3 regions of the Erwinia tasmaniensis Et1/99 genome follow, and region 2 is predicted to be linked to each of the others. Evidence: predicted binding sites of a transcription regulator. Region 2 holds the regulator's gene; each other region holds the start of a gene.
What was found. The regulator PurR, encoded in region 2, represses purine synthesis genes. The targets are predictions, from matches to a motif close to CANGCAAACGTTTGCNTG.
Positions count from the first base shown of each region.

Region 1: a site for PurR is predicted at 1,976-1,993, ahead of purM (phosphoribosylformylglycinamidine cyclo-ligase). Genes of this name have one in related genera too.
Region 3: a site for PurR is predicted at 3,083-3,100, ahead of ETA_RS01180 (nucleobase:cation symporter-2 family protein). Genes of this name have one in related genera too.

Region 1 is NC_010694.1:1,179,395-1,184,764, forward strand. It holds gene pstB (phosphate ABC transporter ATP-binding protein PstB) at 1-190, shown strand, start outside; gene purN (phosphoribosylglycinamide formyltransferase) at 233-871, opposite strand; gene purM (phosphoribosylformylglycinamidine cyclo-ligase) at 868-1,908, opposite strand; gene upp (uracil phosphoribosyltransferase) at 2,154-2,780, shown strand; gene uraA (uracil permease) at 2,959-4,248, shown strand; gene hda (DnaA inactivator Hda) at 4,403-5,104, shown strand; gene arsC (arsenate reductase (glutaredoxin)) at 5,101-5,370, opposite strand, start outside.
Region 2 is NC_010694.1:2,047,099-2,052,468, forward strand. It holds gene rnt (ribonuclease T) at 1-277, shown strand, start outside; gene ETA_RS10135 (Grx4 family monothiol glutaredoxin) at 546-884, opposite strand; gene ETA_RS10140 (C40 family peptidase) at 1,267-2,118, shown strand; gene purR (HTH-type transcriptional repressor PurR) at 2,520-3,545, shown strand; gene punR (DNA-binding transcriptional activator PunR) at 3,533-4,474, opposite strand; gene punC (purine nucleoside transporter PunC) at 4,589-5,370, shown strand, end outside.
Region 3 is NC_010694.1:58,320-63,689, reverse strand. It holds gene spoT (bifunctional GTP diphosphokinase/guanosine-3',5'-bis pyrophosphate 3'-pyrophosphohydrolase) at 1-36, shown strand, start outside; gene trmH (tRNA (guanosine(18)-2'-O)-methyltransferase TrmH) at 133-828, shown strand; gene recG (ATP-dependent DNA helicase RecG) at 828-2,909, shown strand; gene ETA_RS01180 (nucleobase:cation symporter-2 family protein) at 3,154-4,542, shown strand; gene ETA_RS01175 (AsmA family protein) at 4,665-5,370, shown strand, end outside.

The DNA of each region.
Region 1 (5,370 bases), 870 kb from region 2:
GATGACCACGCTGAAACAGCATTTCACCCTGATTCTGGTGACGCACAACATGCAGCAGGCGGCGCGTGTATCCGACTATACCGCGTTTATGCATCAGGGGAGCGTGGTGGAGTTTGGTTTGACCGATACGCTGTTTACCACGCCGCGCCAGCGGCGTACCGAAGATTATATTACCGGAAGGTATGGCTGAAGTGGGCCGACGTGAAGTTCAACCCAGAGCGGGGCGCTGTGTTTAGTCGAGGGCATGACCGGCGGCGGGCAGCCGTCGATCGTCGAGCCAGGCCGCGCCATCACGCATAGCCAGGCGGCCAGCAACAAACCAGCTCACCACCAGCGGGTAGATAGCATGTTCCTGATGCTGTACCCGAGCGGCGACATCTTCTTCCGTATCATCGCTGAAAACCGGCACTTTCGCCTGCAAAATTACCGGGCCGCCGTCGAGCTGCTCGGTGACAAAATGCACCGAGGTGCCGTGCTCCTCGTCGCCATTTTTAATGGCCTGGCGATGAGTATGCAGGCCCGGATATTTCGGCAGCAGGGAAGGGTGAATATTCAGCATGCGTCCGGCGTAGCGATCGACGAACTCTGCGCTAAGGATGCGCATGTAGCCTGCCAGCACCACCAGATCGGGCGCATAGGCGTCAATTTCCTGCATCAGCTGACGATCGAAAGCGCAGCGGCTGGCGAACGGGGCCGCTTCCAGCACGTGGGCATCAACATCAGCGGCACGCGCCCGCTCCAGTGCAAAAGCTCCGGGTTTGTTGCTGAAGACGGCAGCGATGCTGCCGTCGATCCGTCCCTGCTGGCAGGCGTCGAGAATGGCCTGCAAATTGCTTCCGTTACCAGAAACCAGCACGACTATGCGTTTCATGCGTTGATGACCACACGCTCTTCAGAGTCAGAGGCTTTGATCACGCCGATTTTCCAGGCTTTCTCACCCGCATCATTCATTAGCCGCAGCGCTTTGTCCGCATCCGCCGCGCTCAGAGCAATCACCATGCCGACGCCACAGTTGAAGGTGCGGTACATTTCAAAGCGGCTGACGTTCCCGGCCTGCTGCATCCAGCCAAAGACGGCTGGCCACTCCCAGCTTGACTCGTCCAGCACGGCCTGGGTGTTATCCGGCAGCACGCGTGGGATATTTTCCCAGAAGCCGCCGCCGGTCAGGTGCGCAATAGCGTGCACGTCGACCTGTTCGATCAGGCTGAGAATGTTCTTCACGTAAATGCGCGTTGGGGCCAGCAGATGGTCCGCCAGCGGCTTGCCTTCCAGCTGGGTGGTTTCCGGGTCGGTGTTGCTGAATGCCAGAATTTTGCGCACCAGCGAGTAGCCGTTAGAGTGTGGGCCGCTTGAACCGAGAGCGATCAGCACGTCCCCTTCTGCCACCTTGCTGCCGTCGATGATCTCGGATTTCTCCACCACGCCAACGCAGAAGCCGGCTACATCATAGTCTTCACCGTGATACATGCCCGGCATTTCAGCGGTCTCGCCGCCGACCAGTGCGCAGCCAGACTGTGAACAGCCCTCTGCGATACCGGTGATCACGCTGGCCGCCGTGTCGACGTCGAGCTTGCCGGTAGCATAATAGTCGAGGAAAAACAGCGGCTCTGCGCCTGATACCACCAGGTCGTTCACGCACATGGCGACCAGATCGATGCCAATGGCATCATGGCGTTTCAGATCCATCGCCAGACGCAGCTTGGTGCCAACGCCGTCAGTGCCGGACACCAGGATCGGCTCACGATATTTTTGTGGCAGGGCACAAAGGGCACCGAAACCGCCCAGGCCACCCATCACTTCCGGGCGACGAGTCTTTTTCACTACGCCTTTGATACGGTCGACTAAAGCATTACCCGCATCGATATCTACGCCGGCGTCTTTATAGCTGAGAGAGGTTTTGTCGGTCACTGCGAAATCCCCACGCGGTTTGCGATTGGTGTGGTGGTAAAAATAGAGCGCGGCAATTCTACCAGCGCAGGCAAACGTTTGCGAGCGTCATCTTTTCAATTGTTGCGTAGACCCGGATCCCAGGCAATGCTTATAAAGGACGGACGGCAGAAAGAAACATTTGCACTAAGTGATAGGGCAGCAGAGAAAATGGCGCTATAATCTCGCGATTTTTTTTTGCAGCTTAACACGCCGGGAGAACAACAATGAAGATCGTGGAAGTCAAACACCCGCTGGTCAAACATAAACTGGGTCTGATGCGGGGAGATGACGTAAGCACCAAACGTTTCCGTGAGCTCGCATCAGAAGTGGCAAGCCTGCTGACGTACGAAGCCACCGCCGACCTGGAAACCGAGAAGGTGACCATTGAAGGCTGGAATGGTCCGGTCACTGTCGATCAGATCAAAGGTAAGAAAATTACCGTTGTCCCTATCCTGCGTGCCGGTCTGGGCATGATGGACGGCGTGTTGGAACACGTGCCGAGTGCGCGAATTAGCGTGGTTGGCATCTACCGCGACGAAGAAACCCTGGAGCCTGTTCCTTATTTCCAGAAGCTGGTCTCAAATATTGAAGAGCGTATGGCGCTGGTCGTCGACCCGATGCTGGCTACCGGCGGTTCGATGATCGCGACCATTGACCTGCTGAAAAAAGCCGGTTGCAGCAGCATTAAAGTGCTGGTGCTGGTCGCTGCGCCGGAAGGCATCGCCGCGCTGGAAAAGGCGCACCCGGACGTAGAGCTTTACACGGCGTCTGTTGACCAGGGGCTGAATGAGAAGGGCTATATTATCCCCGGCCTCGGCGATGCGGGTGACAAGATTTTCGGTACCAAATAAAGGATGCAGCAGCCCATCGCAACGGCCTGTTTACGCTCCGTTTCCCGTGCGCGGGTGAGGGCGGCATGCCTTGGCGATTTGGCATGCAGCCACAAGGGTGCTGCAACATAACGTTTGATTTAACAAGCCGACCGCAGAGTCGGCTTTTTTATGGCTCACACTAAGGGGTAATAATCGTATGACACGTCGTGCAATTGGTGTAGACGAGCGGCCGCCGTTGCTGCAAACCATTCCACTCAGCTTCCAGCATCTTTTCGCCATGTTTGGTGCCACCGTGCTGGTGCCGATCCTGTTCCATATCAATCCGGCCACCGTACTGCTGTTCAACGGCATTGGTACGCTGCTGTATCTGTTAATCTGCAAGGGCAAAATCCCGGCGTATCTGGGATCGAGTTTTGCGTTTATCTCCCCGGTCCTGCTGCTGTTGCCTTTGGGTTACGAAGTGGCGCTGGGCGGTTTTATTCTCTGCGGCGTGTTGTTCTGTCTGGTGGCGCTGATTGTTAAAAAAGCCGGCACCGGCTGGCTGGACGTGATGTTTCCCCCGGCGGCAATGGGCGCGATTGTGGCGGTGATCGGTCTTGAACTGGCGGGCGTGGCGGCGAACATGGCGGGTTTATTACCGGCTGACGGCGCAGCGCCTGACAATAAAACCATCATTATCTCTATGGTCACGCTGGGCGTCACGGTCTTTGGTTCGGTGATGTTCCGCGGCTTCCTCGCCATTATCCCAATCCTGGTCGGCGTGCTGGCAGGTTATGCACTGTCCTGGGAAATGGGGATGGTCGACTGGACGCCGGTACGCGAAGCCCACTGGTTTGCTCTGCCTACCTTCTATACGCCGCGTTTTGAGTGGTACGCCATTTTCACCATTCTGCCTGCTGCGCTGGTGGTGATCGCCGAGCATGTGGGCCACCTGGTCGTGACGGCGAATATCGTTAAGAAGGATCTGCTGAAAGATCCCGGGCTGCATCGCTCAATGTTTGCCAACGGGATTTCCACCGTATTCTCCGGCTTCTTTGGCTCGACGCCGAATACCACCTACGGAGAGAACATCGGCGTGATGGCGATCACCCGCGTGTACAGTACCTGGGTGATTGGCGGTGCGGCGATTCTGGCGATCCTGCTCTCCTGCATTGGCAAACTGGCTGCGGCGATCCAGGCGGTGCCGGTGCCGGTGATGGGCGGCGTTTCGCTGTTGCTATACGGGGTTATTGCCGCTTCCGGTATTCGCGTGCTGATTGAGTCGAAAGTGGATTATAACAAGGCTCAAAACCTGATCCTGACGTCGGTTGTCCTCATTATCGGCGTCAGCGGGGCAAAAGTGCATATCGGGGCTGCTGAACTCAAAGGCATGGCGCTGGCCACGATCGTCGGCATTGTGCTCAGCCTGATCTTCAAGGCGTTCAGCCTGTTACGCAAAGAAGAAGAGGTTATCGAGGTGACGGATAAGCGTCACGACGCGCAGTAAACCTGAAGGGGCAGCACGCTGCTGCCCCTTTTCGCCAGGACAATGCGCGTCCTCACCGCTTCTAACTTCGGCATCCCCGCATAGCGTTTCATGATCCAGCCCGAATTGTGTTAGAATTTTCACGTTTTCCGCCTGCTCAAAACCTGAGGTGATTCTGAACACGCCGGCACAGCTTTCACTGCCACTTTACCTACCCGATGACGAAACCTTTGCCAGCTTCTGGCCGGGTGAGAATACATCGCTGTTGGCCGCGCTGCAGAGCGCACTGCACCAGCATCATGGCAGCTATTTTTACTTCTGGTCGCGCGAAGGCGGGGGGCGCAGTCATCTTCTGCATGCCGCCTGCGCGGAACTGTCGGCGCAGGGCGATGCGGTCGGCTACGTTCCGTTGGATAAACGCACCTGGTTTGTGCCTGAAGTGCTCGACGGGATGGAGCAGCTGTCGCTGGTCTGCATCGACAATATTGAATGTATTGCAGGCGATGAACTCTGGGAAATGGCGATCTTCGATCTTTATAATCGCATTTTAGAAACCGGAAAAACGCGGCTGCTGATCACCGGGGATCGTCCTCCGCGCCAGCTCAATCTGAAGCTGGCGGATTTGGCTTCGCGCCTGGACTGGGGCCAAATTTATAAACTGCAGCCTCTTTCCGATGAGGATAAACTGCAAGCGCTGCAGCTGCGCGCCCGACTGCGCGGTTTTGAACTGCCCGAAGACGTGGGCCGCTTTCTTTTGAAACGCCTCGATCGCGAAATGCGCACGCTGTTCGTGACGCTGGATCGGCTCGATCACGCCTCCATCAGCGCCCAGCGCAAGCTAACCATTCCTTTTGTGAAAGAGGCGTTGGAGCTCTAAAGGATCTCCAGCACCTTCCGTGGCGGCCTGCCGATACGCGCCTGACCGTTTGCAACCACAATGGGGCGTTCAATAAGCTTCGGCCGTGAGGCCATGGCGTGCATCAACTGCGATTCCCCAACCTGCACATCATCCAGACCCAGGGTAATATAGTCATTCTCTTTGATGCGCATCAGCTCGCGTGCGCTGCTCATCCCCAGCTGCTGCAACAGCGTGGCAAGCGTGGCGATGTCGGGAGGCGTTTCAAGATAGAGAATAACCTGTGG
Region 2 (5,370 bases):
CTTTATGAACGCTGCCGCGGAACGCGCCAGTTTGAAACGCAACCCATTCCATCCTTTCGTCACCTTCGACACGGCGGCGCTTAGCGGACTGGTACTGGGTCAAACCGTGCTGGCAAAAGCCTGTCATGCGGCCGGCATGACTTTTGACAGTTCGCAGGCACATTCAGCGCTTTACGATACCCTGCAAACGGCCGATCTCTTCTGTGAACTGGTTAACCGCTGGAAACGACTGGGTGGATGGCCCCTGCCTTTAGCCGCAAAGAGCGACGCAGATTAGCCCAGGCACACCCATCCCACGCCGGTTAAAGAGGTTGTACTTTACTCCCGGCAAACGCTGGCAGGAATGGAGGACGTTTTAATTCGGCTGGACATCCGGTCAGCGTAATTTTGGAGTGGATGGGCATGAAGCTGCTTAGGGACTCATCGCAGCAGCTTCATTATCAGGCTCCGGAGGTGCGGGAATTTGGCGTCGTCATGCCAGTCAGCTTATTCACTGACTGGCTCTAAAGCTCACAATATTGAACAGATAACGCCTGATATCACTCTTATTCTGCGGTGTCGGCAGGATATTTCTCGGCAGTCTCTTTGATCAACTGCTGCAGTTCACCACGCTGATACATTTCAATAATGATATCGCAGCCACCTACCAGCTCACCATCTACCCACAGCTGTGGAAACGTTGGCCAGTTAGCATATTTTGGCATTTCTGCACGAATGTCAGGGTTTTGCAGAATATCCACATAAGCAAAACGTTCGCCACAGGCAGAGAGCGCCTGTACCGCCTGAGCGGAAAAGCCGCAGCTTGGCAGCTTTGGGGAACCTTTCATGTATAACAGAATTGGATTTTCTGCGATCTGGCGCTGAATTTTTTCAACAGTACTCATAAATGCCTTCCTCAATACGATACTTTGTGTATAGGCTGTAGCCAGCTATGATTGTAGCTATTCTGGCCTGACGATGATAATGACATTTTCATCTGTCACTGACCACACGCAGTCAGGCGATCGGGTCATGATAACAAAATAACATTATCTTATGGTGCGTACCGCATCAGTTAACGACTTAACGTCAGAACATGCTGGGTTAAGCAACTGATTGTGCTCAATATTGAATCATATACTCGTTCTGTATTATTGTAACAAAAAAGGCCTTACTCTTTGCTCTCCAGTTAGTTTAGAATCGTTACAACTTTCTGCCTGCGCGCAGAAACCACTACTTACGATCGCGTTGCTGACCGTTGCGACGCATAAACTGTTAATGGAAATGATGCGTTTATTCCTTACGCTTTTCTTGTTGGCCTTTGCTCAGCTATTTTTCAATATGGCGCACGCATCGCCCCACACACTCATCAATGCAAATCAGCATAAAGCCGATCGCAATAGCGCGCGAGAAGATGAACGACGCAAGCGACGCCCGGTTAAAGCCTCCCCGACAAAAAAAGCCAAAGAGCAGCCGGTTAAAAAAGCAAAACAGCCCACAAAAGCAGCACATCTCACTCCGGCGCAGGATCACAAACTCACGAAGAAAGCGGCGACTAAGCAGCCAGCGCTGAAAGGCAAGAAAGTTAACGCACGGATAAGTCGTACGGCTAGCAAAAAAAAAGCACCGAAAAAGCATTACGGCAGACAGCGCGCGGAAAGCAGTTTAGCTAAGGTTGGCAAAGTCGATCCCTCAGCCCCGTTGAAACTCAGTAATGCACACCGCATTCGTTATCAAAAAGCCCGTGAAACCGCAGTCAGTAAACTAATGGGGCAGCTCGGTAAGCCCTATCTGTGGGGCGGCAGCTCCCCTAAGACTGGGTTCGACTGCAGCGGGCTTGTCTGGTATGCCTACAAAGATTTAGTTAAATTTAAAATCCCACGCACCGCGAATGAAATGTATCACCTGCGCGATGCGGCTCCGATCAAACGTGACCGTCTTGAGAAAGGTGATTTAGTGTTTTTCCGCATCAACGGAAGAGGCTCAGCCGACCACGTGGGGGTTTATCTTGGTGAAAATAAATTTATCCAGTCGCCAAGGACAGGAAAAGACATTCAGGTCAGTGCGCTTAGCGACGATTACTGGCAGGAACATTATGTGGGTGCTCGTCGCGTTATGACACCGAAAACGATTCGTTAGCGGCTTTTTTCCACAGCGGGCCACAAGCAGACCCTCTGGCCCGTGACACGCCCCCCTTTCATGCTGCAGCTCCCCAAAGCCGTCGATCCGAACGCGGCTGACGATTTTCATCCTCGCGAGCGAATTGTGACGTTCCGATCCAGCAAAAATTCCTGTCCTTACGGGCAAAATTCTCGTTTTCTTTGCGCAGCCTTGATAGAATTCCCCTCTTAATTTGCGCAACAGCCGCTAAACCCGATGCGATCGGTTCCGTGCACCCTGTTGCGGGCAGATTTCTTCTCTTCCCGCCCCCTTTAGACAACCCCAATAATTCTGGCCCAACGGGAAGAGCCTGGGCTAAGGCAAACGTTTAACAAACCGGTTATCAGGGGGTTACTGATAACACCAGGAGTACGATTTACATGGCAACAATTAAGGATGTGGCAAAGCGCGCCGGTGTTTCCACCACCACCGTGTCTCACGTCATCAATAAAACACGCTTTGTCGCCGATGAGACCCGTGAAGCGGTGTGGGTTGCAATCAAAGAATTGCATTACTCCCCCAGCGCCGTAGCACGCAGCCTCAAGGTAAACCACACCAAAACGATTGGTCTGCTGGCAACATCAAGTGAAGCCCCCTATTTTGCTGAAATCATTGAGGCGGTAGAAAACAGCTGCTTTGCCAAAGGCTATACCCTGATCCTGGGTAACGCCCATAACAATATAGAAAAGCAGCAGGCTTACCTGTCAATGATGGCGCAAAAACGTGTTGATGGCCTGCTGGTCATGTGCTCTGAATACCCGGACGCGCTGATTTCAATGCTTGAAGATCACCGCAATATTCCTATGGTTGTTATGGACTGGGGCAAGTCGCGCGGTGATTTTACCGATACGGTATTGGATAATGCGTTTGAGGGCGGGTATCTTGCCGGGCGCTATTTGATTGAACGCGGACACCGGGATATTGCCGCCATCCCAGGCCAGCTGGAGCGCAACACCGGTGGCGGACGCCATGCGGGATTTTTGAAAGCTCTGACTGAAGCGGGCATCGTTCTGCGGGAAGAATGGCTGGTACAGGGAGATTTCGAACCTGAATCCGGCTACCGCGCGATGCAACAAATCCTGGCGCAGAAACAACGCCCGACCGCGGTTTTCTGCGGCGGAGATATTATGGCAATGGGCGCAATCTGCGCAGCCGATGAAATGGGCCTGCGGGTCCCCCAGGATATTTCGGTCATTGGCTATGATAACGTGCGCAACGCCCGTTATTTCACTCCGGCATTGACCACCGTACACCAACCGAAAGAGCGTCTTGGTGAAACCGCATTCAATATGTTACTTGACCGCATCACCAGCAAGCGCGAAGAGTCGCAAACCATTGAAGTGTACCCTACTTTGATTGAAAGACGCTCGGTGGCGGACGGCCCTTACCGCGACTACCGCCGCTGATCTTGTATCACTGTCGTATTGGATTGCTCACTCAACCATTCGGCGTTAAGGGTTTCAGTGCTACCAAGATATTCCAGCAGCCAGCTCAGCGCCGGTGAGGCGCTTTGCTCTGACCAGGTCAGGCAGCATGGGCTGTCCGGGAAGGGCGAACTCAGCGTCAGTTCACACAATATATTTTGCTGTAATAACGGCTGCGCAAAATGTCCCGGAACCATGCCAACACACAACCCCGCTCGCAGGCAGTCAAAGGCACTTTCCCAGTCAGGAACGACCAGCCGCCGTTGATTATCAAGCGTCCAGGTTGTGCGTTTGGGTAGCGCACGCGAGGTATCTTCCATGACCAGCGAAGGCCACTCGCGTACCGATCCTTCCGTCAGCAGCCCCGGCCGTCCGACTAACGGATGTTGTGCATTGACCACGCAGCGCCAGTTCAGGCTGCCCATATCCCGAAACGCAAAACGCCCCCCCACCGGGATCGCCTGGGTAGCGCCTATCGCCACATCCGCGCGACCGTCCGCCAGCGCATCCCAAACGCCGTTGAAGACTTCTGGCATGATATGCAGCTCCATATCTGGGAAATGGCGGTAAAAATCCACCACCAGCTGCCGGGTCCGCGATGGCCGGACCATACGATCAACGGCGATATTGAGCTGCCCCCGCCAGCCGTTTGCTACCTGTTGGCAACGGCGACGGGTGGCAAGCATTTTTTTGATAACAGATCTGGCCTCTTCGCTAAATACACGACCGGCATCGGTCAGCACCACGTCACGATGCCGCCTTTCAAATAAACTGACGGCCAGCCACTCCTCCAGCTGACGCACCGTATAGCTTACCGCAGAAGGAACGCGGTGCAGTTCAGCGGCAGCGGCGGTGAAACTTCCGGTTCGGGCCACGGCATCAATGACTTCGAGTGAATGTTCAGACCACATATCCAGCCTTCAAAAATTTTCATAACAGTCAACGAATATTAGCGTTTCACAGGCCGCCCCGCACGCGATTACACTGCGCCAGCAAAAAAAACCGTATGACAAGAGCAAATCTGTATGAATTCGAAAGGTTTTATGATTTACCTGGCGCTGCTGAGCATGCTGGGCTTTCTCGCCACCGATATGTACCTGCCAGCATTTGGCGTAATGCAGCGGGATCTTGACACCCAGGCCGGGGCTATCAGCGCCAGCCTAAGCATTTTCCTTGCCGGATTTGCCTGCGCCCAGCTGATATGGGGCCCCCTTTCGGACCGCATCGGCCGTAAGCCGGTACTGTTGATGGGACTGAGCCTGTTTGCTATAGGCTGTGCCGCCATGCTTTGGGTTGACTCCGCGACGTCACTGTTGGCATGGCGTTTTGTGCAGGCGGTAGGGGTATGTGCCGCAGCCGTAAGCTGGCAGGCGCTTGTCGTCGATCGCTACAGCGGTGCGCAGGCGAATCGCGTCTTTGCCACCATCATGCCGCTGGTCGCACTTTCACCAGCCCTGGCACCGCTGCTGGGTGCATGGCTGTTAAGCCATTTTTCATGGCAGGCCATATTCGTCGCGCTTTTACTCATCACTCTGCTGCTGCTGATACCGACTTTTCTGCTGCCATCACGCCCACGTGTGGGGAAAAGCGCATCCGCACCTGATATTCCCGCTCCGGGCTTTATTGCCCTGCTTAAATCGCCCATCTACTGCGGTAACGTGATGACCTATGCGGCCTGCTCTGCCAGCTTCTTTGCCTGGCTTACCGGTTCACCTTTTATTCTGGGCAACTTAGGACTGACGCCGGGCGATATTGGCCTGAGCTACGTTCCGCAAACCGCCGCTTTTCTTATCGGCGGTTTTGGCTG
Region 3 (5,370 bases), 1.9 Mb from region 2:
CCGGATGTGATAAAAGTGCACCGCAACCGCAATTAAGGAATGAGACAGGGCTATCCCTGTCTCAGCCCTCCCCCCGATAACCGGTTGCTCGGTCGCTGGCGTTTTTACTTATTTTAGGGAGTCCGTTTTCGCATGAACGCTCAACGTTATGCCCGTATCCGCGCCATGCTTGCCGCACGCCAGCACGATTTAACGGTCTGTATGGAGCAGGTACACAAGCCTCATAACGTTTCTGCGGTGATCCGTACCGCCGATGCCATCGGAGTGCATGAAGTTCACGCCGTCTGGCCGGGTAGCCGCATGCGCACGATGGTCTCTTCTGCCGCCGGGAGTAACAGCTGGGTTCAGGTTAAAACCCATCGTTCAATTGCCGACGCGGTCTCCTGTCTTAAAGGCCAGAATATGCAGATTCTGGCAACCCATCTTTCTGAGAAAGCGGTCGATTTCCGCGAAGTCGATTACACCCGCCCAACCTGTATTCTGATGGGGCAGGAAAAAACCGGCATTACCCAGGAAGCGCTAGAGTTGGCCGATCGTGACATCATTATTCCGATGATCGGCATGGTGCAATCACTGAACGTTTCCGTAGCCTCTGCCCTCATCCTGTATGAGGCCCAGCGCCAGCGGCAAAATGCCGGTATGTACCTGCGTGAAGAAAGCTCGCTGGAATACAGCGAGCAGCAGCGACTGTTATTTGAAGGCGGCTATCCGGTGCTGGCTCGCGTAGCGAAACACAAAGGGCTGCCCTATCCTGAAATTAACGATCGCGGTGAGGTGGTTGCCGCCCCCGAATGGTGGGCAGCCATGCAGTCGAAGGCGCGTAAATAATGCAGGGCCGCCTGCTGGACGCCGTGCCGCTTAATACCCTGACCGGTGTTGGAGCCAGCCAGGCGGCGAAACTGGCCAGGCTTGGTCTGGTCACGGTACAAGATCTGCTGCTGCATCTGCCCATGCGCTACGAAGATCGTACCCAGCTTTACGCGATCAACGACCTGCTTCCGGGGATTTACGCCACGGTTGAGGGGGAAGTGCTGCACAGCGATATCTCATTCGGCCGCCGTCGTATGCTGACCTGTCAGATTGGCGATGGCACCGGCACGCTGACGCTGCGTTTTTTTAACTTCAATGCCGGAATGAAAAATAGCCTGGCCGTGGGCCGCAAGGTTACCGCTTACGGGGAGATTAAACGTGGGCAGCGCGGAGCCGAGATCATTCATCCTGAGTATAAGGTTCAGGGTGAACACAGCGTCACCGAGTTGCAGGAAACGCTGACGCCGGTCTATTCAACCACTGAAGGCGTGCGCCAGGCAACGTTACGTAATCTGACCGAGCAGGCATTAAGCCTGCTGGATACCAGCGCGATTGCCGAACTGCTGCCGCCGGAATTAAGCCGGGGCTTGATCAGCCTGTCGGATGCCCTGCGCACCCTGCATCGCCCGCCGCCGGATATGGCACTGGCCGATCTCGACAGCGGAACGCACCCGGCGCAGCGCCGTCTGATTATGGAAGAATTGCTGGCGCATAACCTCAGCATGCTGGCGGTGCGTGCCGGCGCCCAGCGCTATCACGCGTTGCCGATGTCGCCCCGCCATCAGTTAAGCGATCGGCTGCTTGCCGCGTTGCCTTTCCGCCCTACTTCTGCCCAGCAGAGGGTGGTACGTGAGATAGAAGAGGATCTGGCCCACGATTATCCGATGATGCGCCTGGTGCAGGGCGACGTCGGTTCGGGTAAAACGCTGGTGGCGGCGCTGACGGCGTTAAACGTCATTGCCTGGGGCAAGCAGGTCGCACTGATGGCTCCGACCGAACTGCTGGCCGAGCAGCATGCCAATAATTTCCGTCAGTGGTTTGCGCCGCTAGGGCTGGAAGTCGGCTGGCTGGCAGGGAAGCAGAAGGGTAAGGCACGCCAGGCGCAGCAGGAGGCCATTGCCAGCGGCCAGGTCTCAATGATTGTCGGCACCCACGCTATTTTCCAGGAGCAGGTGCAGTTTAATGGCCTGGCGCTGGTGATCATCGATGAGCAGCACCGCTTTGGCGTCCACCAGCGTCTGGCGCTATGGGAAAAAGGCGAAGAACAGGGATTTCACCCTCATCAGCTGATTATGACCGCCACGCCGATCCCACGAACGCTGGCAATGACGGCCTACGCCGATCTTGATACGTCCACCATCGACGAGCTGCCGCCGGGCCGTACCCCGGTGACCACGGTGGCTATTCCCGATACGCGGCGCGCGGATATCATTACCCGTGTGAAAGACGCCTGCGGCAGTGAAGGCCGCCAGGCGTACTGGGTGTGTACGCTGATTGAAGAGTCCGAACTGCTGGAAGCACAGGCGGCCCAAGCCACCTGGGAGGAGCTTAAGCTGGCGTTGCCGGAACTGACTATCGGCCTGGTGCACGGCCGCATGAAGCCAGCAGAAAAGCAGGCGGTGATGCAGGCCTTTAAGCAGGGCGAAATCCACCTGCTGATCGCGACCACGGTCATTGAGGTCGGGGTTGATGTGCCCAACGCCAGCCTGATGATTATCGAGAACCCCGAGCGCCTCGGGCTGGCACAGCTGCATCAGCTGCGCGGGCGCGTGGGGCGTGGGGCGGTGGCCTCCCACTGCGTGCTGCTGTACAAGTCCCCATTGAGCAAAACCGCGCAGAAGCGCCTACAGGTGCTGCGCGACAGTAACGATGGTTTCGTGATAGCCCAGTGTGACCTGGAGATCCGCGGCCCCGGTGAACTGCTGGGCACGCGTCAGACCGGCAATGCCGAATTCCGCGTAGCCGACCTGCTGCGCGACCAGGCGCTGATCCCGGAAGTTCAGCGCGTAGCGCGTCATATCCACCAGCATTATCCCGAGCAGGCCGCGGCGCTGATTGAACGCTGGCTGCCGGAAACGGAGCGCTATACCAACGCCTGATGCGCATCATCCCCAATTGCGCCATCAACGTGCCTGCATCCGCCGGATGTGCCGCGACTAAGCGTTTTTTGCCTGAGGTTTCCTTCCCCTTTTCCCGCCGTAGATCGCTACAGGCGTCTTGAGCTAGCGCCGATGCTCGCCAGGCATATCCGTAGCTCTGGGCGAGCCAACCAATGGCAAACGATTGCTTTTACGCTAAAGAAGATTAAAATCGCCTCTTTTATTGCCGTGGGGAAGCCTGTTAATGTCCGTTGAAACCCAAGACGCTGCCACAGCAGCGCGCGCTGTTAATGCTGATAAAAGCGAACTGATTTACCGCCTTGAAGATCGCCCGCCGCTGCCACAAACTCTGTTTGCCGCCTGTCAGCATCTGCTGGCGATGTTTGTTGCCGTGATCACCCCCGCGCTGCTGATCTGTCAGGCGCTCGGGTTACCCGCTAAGGATACGCAGCACATCATCAGTATGTCGCTGTTTGCCTCTGGCGTGGCGTCTATCCTGCAAATCAAAACCTGGGGGCCGGTGGGTTCCGGGCTGCTGTCGATTCAGGGCACCAGCTTTAACTTTGTCACCCCGCTGATTATGGGGGGGCTGGCGTTGAAAAATGGCGGCGCGGACGTACCCACCATGATGGCCGCGCTGTTTGGCACCCTGATGCTGGCCTCATGTACCGAGATGGCGCTGTCCCGCGTGCTGCACCTCGCCCGGCGCGTTATTACACCGCTGGTTTCCGGTATTGTGGTGATGATAATCGGCCTGTCGCTAATCCAGGTTGGGCTGACCTCTATCGGCGGCGGTTTTGCCGCGATGAACGATCATACCTTCGGCGCGCCGAAAAACCTGCTGCTGGCCGGTGCGGTGCTGGCGGTGATTATTGTGCTCAACCGCCAGCGTAACCCCTGGCTGCGCGTTGCCTCGCTGGTGATTGCTATGGCGGTGGGTTATTTACTCGCCTGGGCGATGGGAATGCTGCCGGAAAACACTGCCCCCTCCAACGGCGCGCTTATCACTATCCCAACGCCGTTTTATTACGGGCTGGGCATCGACTGGAACCTGTTAATTCCGCTGATGCTGGTGTTTATGGTGACCTCCCTGGAAGCCATTGGCGATATTACCGCCACGTCCGACGTTTCCGAGCAGCCGGTCAGCGGCCCGCTCTATATGAAGCGGCTGAAAGGCGGCGTGCTGGCTAACGGCCTGAACTCCTGTGTTTCGGCGCTGTTCAATACTTTCCCTAACTCCTGTTTTGGTCAGAATAACGGCGTGATCCAGCTTACCGGCGTTGCCAGCCGCTACGTAGGTTTTGTCGTGGCGCTGATGCTGATGGCGCTGGGTCTGTTCCCGGCGGTGAGTGGATTTGTGCAGCATATCCCTGAACCGGTACTCGGCGGAGCAACCATTGTGATGTTCGGCACCATCGCCGCTTCAGGCGTGCGCATCGTTTCGCGTGAGCCGCTGAACCGTCGGGCGATTATGATTATTGCTCTGTCACTGGCGGTGGGTCTGGGCGTGTCCCAGCAGCCTCTGATCTTGCAGTTTGCGCCAGACTGGCTGAAAACGCTGCTCTCCTCCGGCATTGCCGCCGGAGGGATCACCGCCATCGTGCTGAACCTGGTTTTTCCACAGGAAAAATAGCATGTTCCGGGCATAACCGGCGCGCGGGCGGATAATTTCCGCCCGCACGCCGCGTGCAGGTTGAGATACGACGATAATTCGTGCATAACAGGCCATTACCAGAACGCATAGGGATGGATACGATGAAGTTTCTCGGCAAAGTTTTGCTCACGCTATTGCTACTGCTGTTACTGGTGGCCCTTATGCTCTACCTGCTTCTGCAAACCCAGTGGGGAGCGGGATGGGCAAGCCGCCAAATCAGTGAGAACAGCGACTTTAATCTTTCGTTCAGTAAAATGGAGCATGACTTTTCCAGGCCCAGCGTTCTGATCCTGAATAACGTTTCCTTTTCCCGTAATGGCCAACCCGCCTCACTGGTTGCCCAACATGTCGAACTCGGTCTGGGGCTGATACAGTTCAGTCATCCACGGCGGTTTGCCAGTATCCGGCTCGATCGGGGCACGCTTGATATCACACCGCACCGCCTCCCCCTTCCTTTTCAGGCCGATCGCCTTCAACTTAGCCAGATGGCGTTAGCGCATAACCAGGGTAAGTGGCGATTACAGGCGCAGCGGGTTGACGGGGGAATTATGCCGTGGAAACCGGAAGCGGAAGATATGCTCGGTAAAGACGCCCGTTTCCAGCTGAGCGCCGGTTCTCTGACGCTGGACGATATTCCCGCCACGAATGTGCTGATCCAGGGTAGCCTGAAAGATTCCCAGCTGATAGTCAGTAACCTGGGTGCCGATATAGCTCAGGGGTCGGTCACCGCCAGCGCCCGGCGTAATGCGCAGGGAAGCTGGCAGGTCACCAGCCTGCGCCTTAACAGTCTCCGTCTGCAAAGCGATA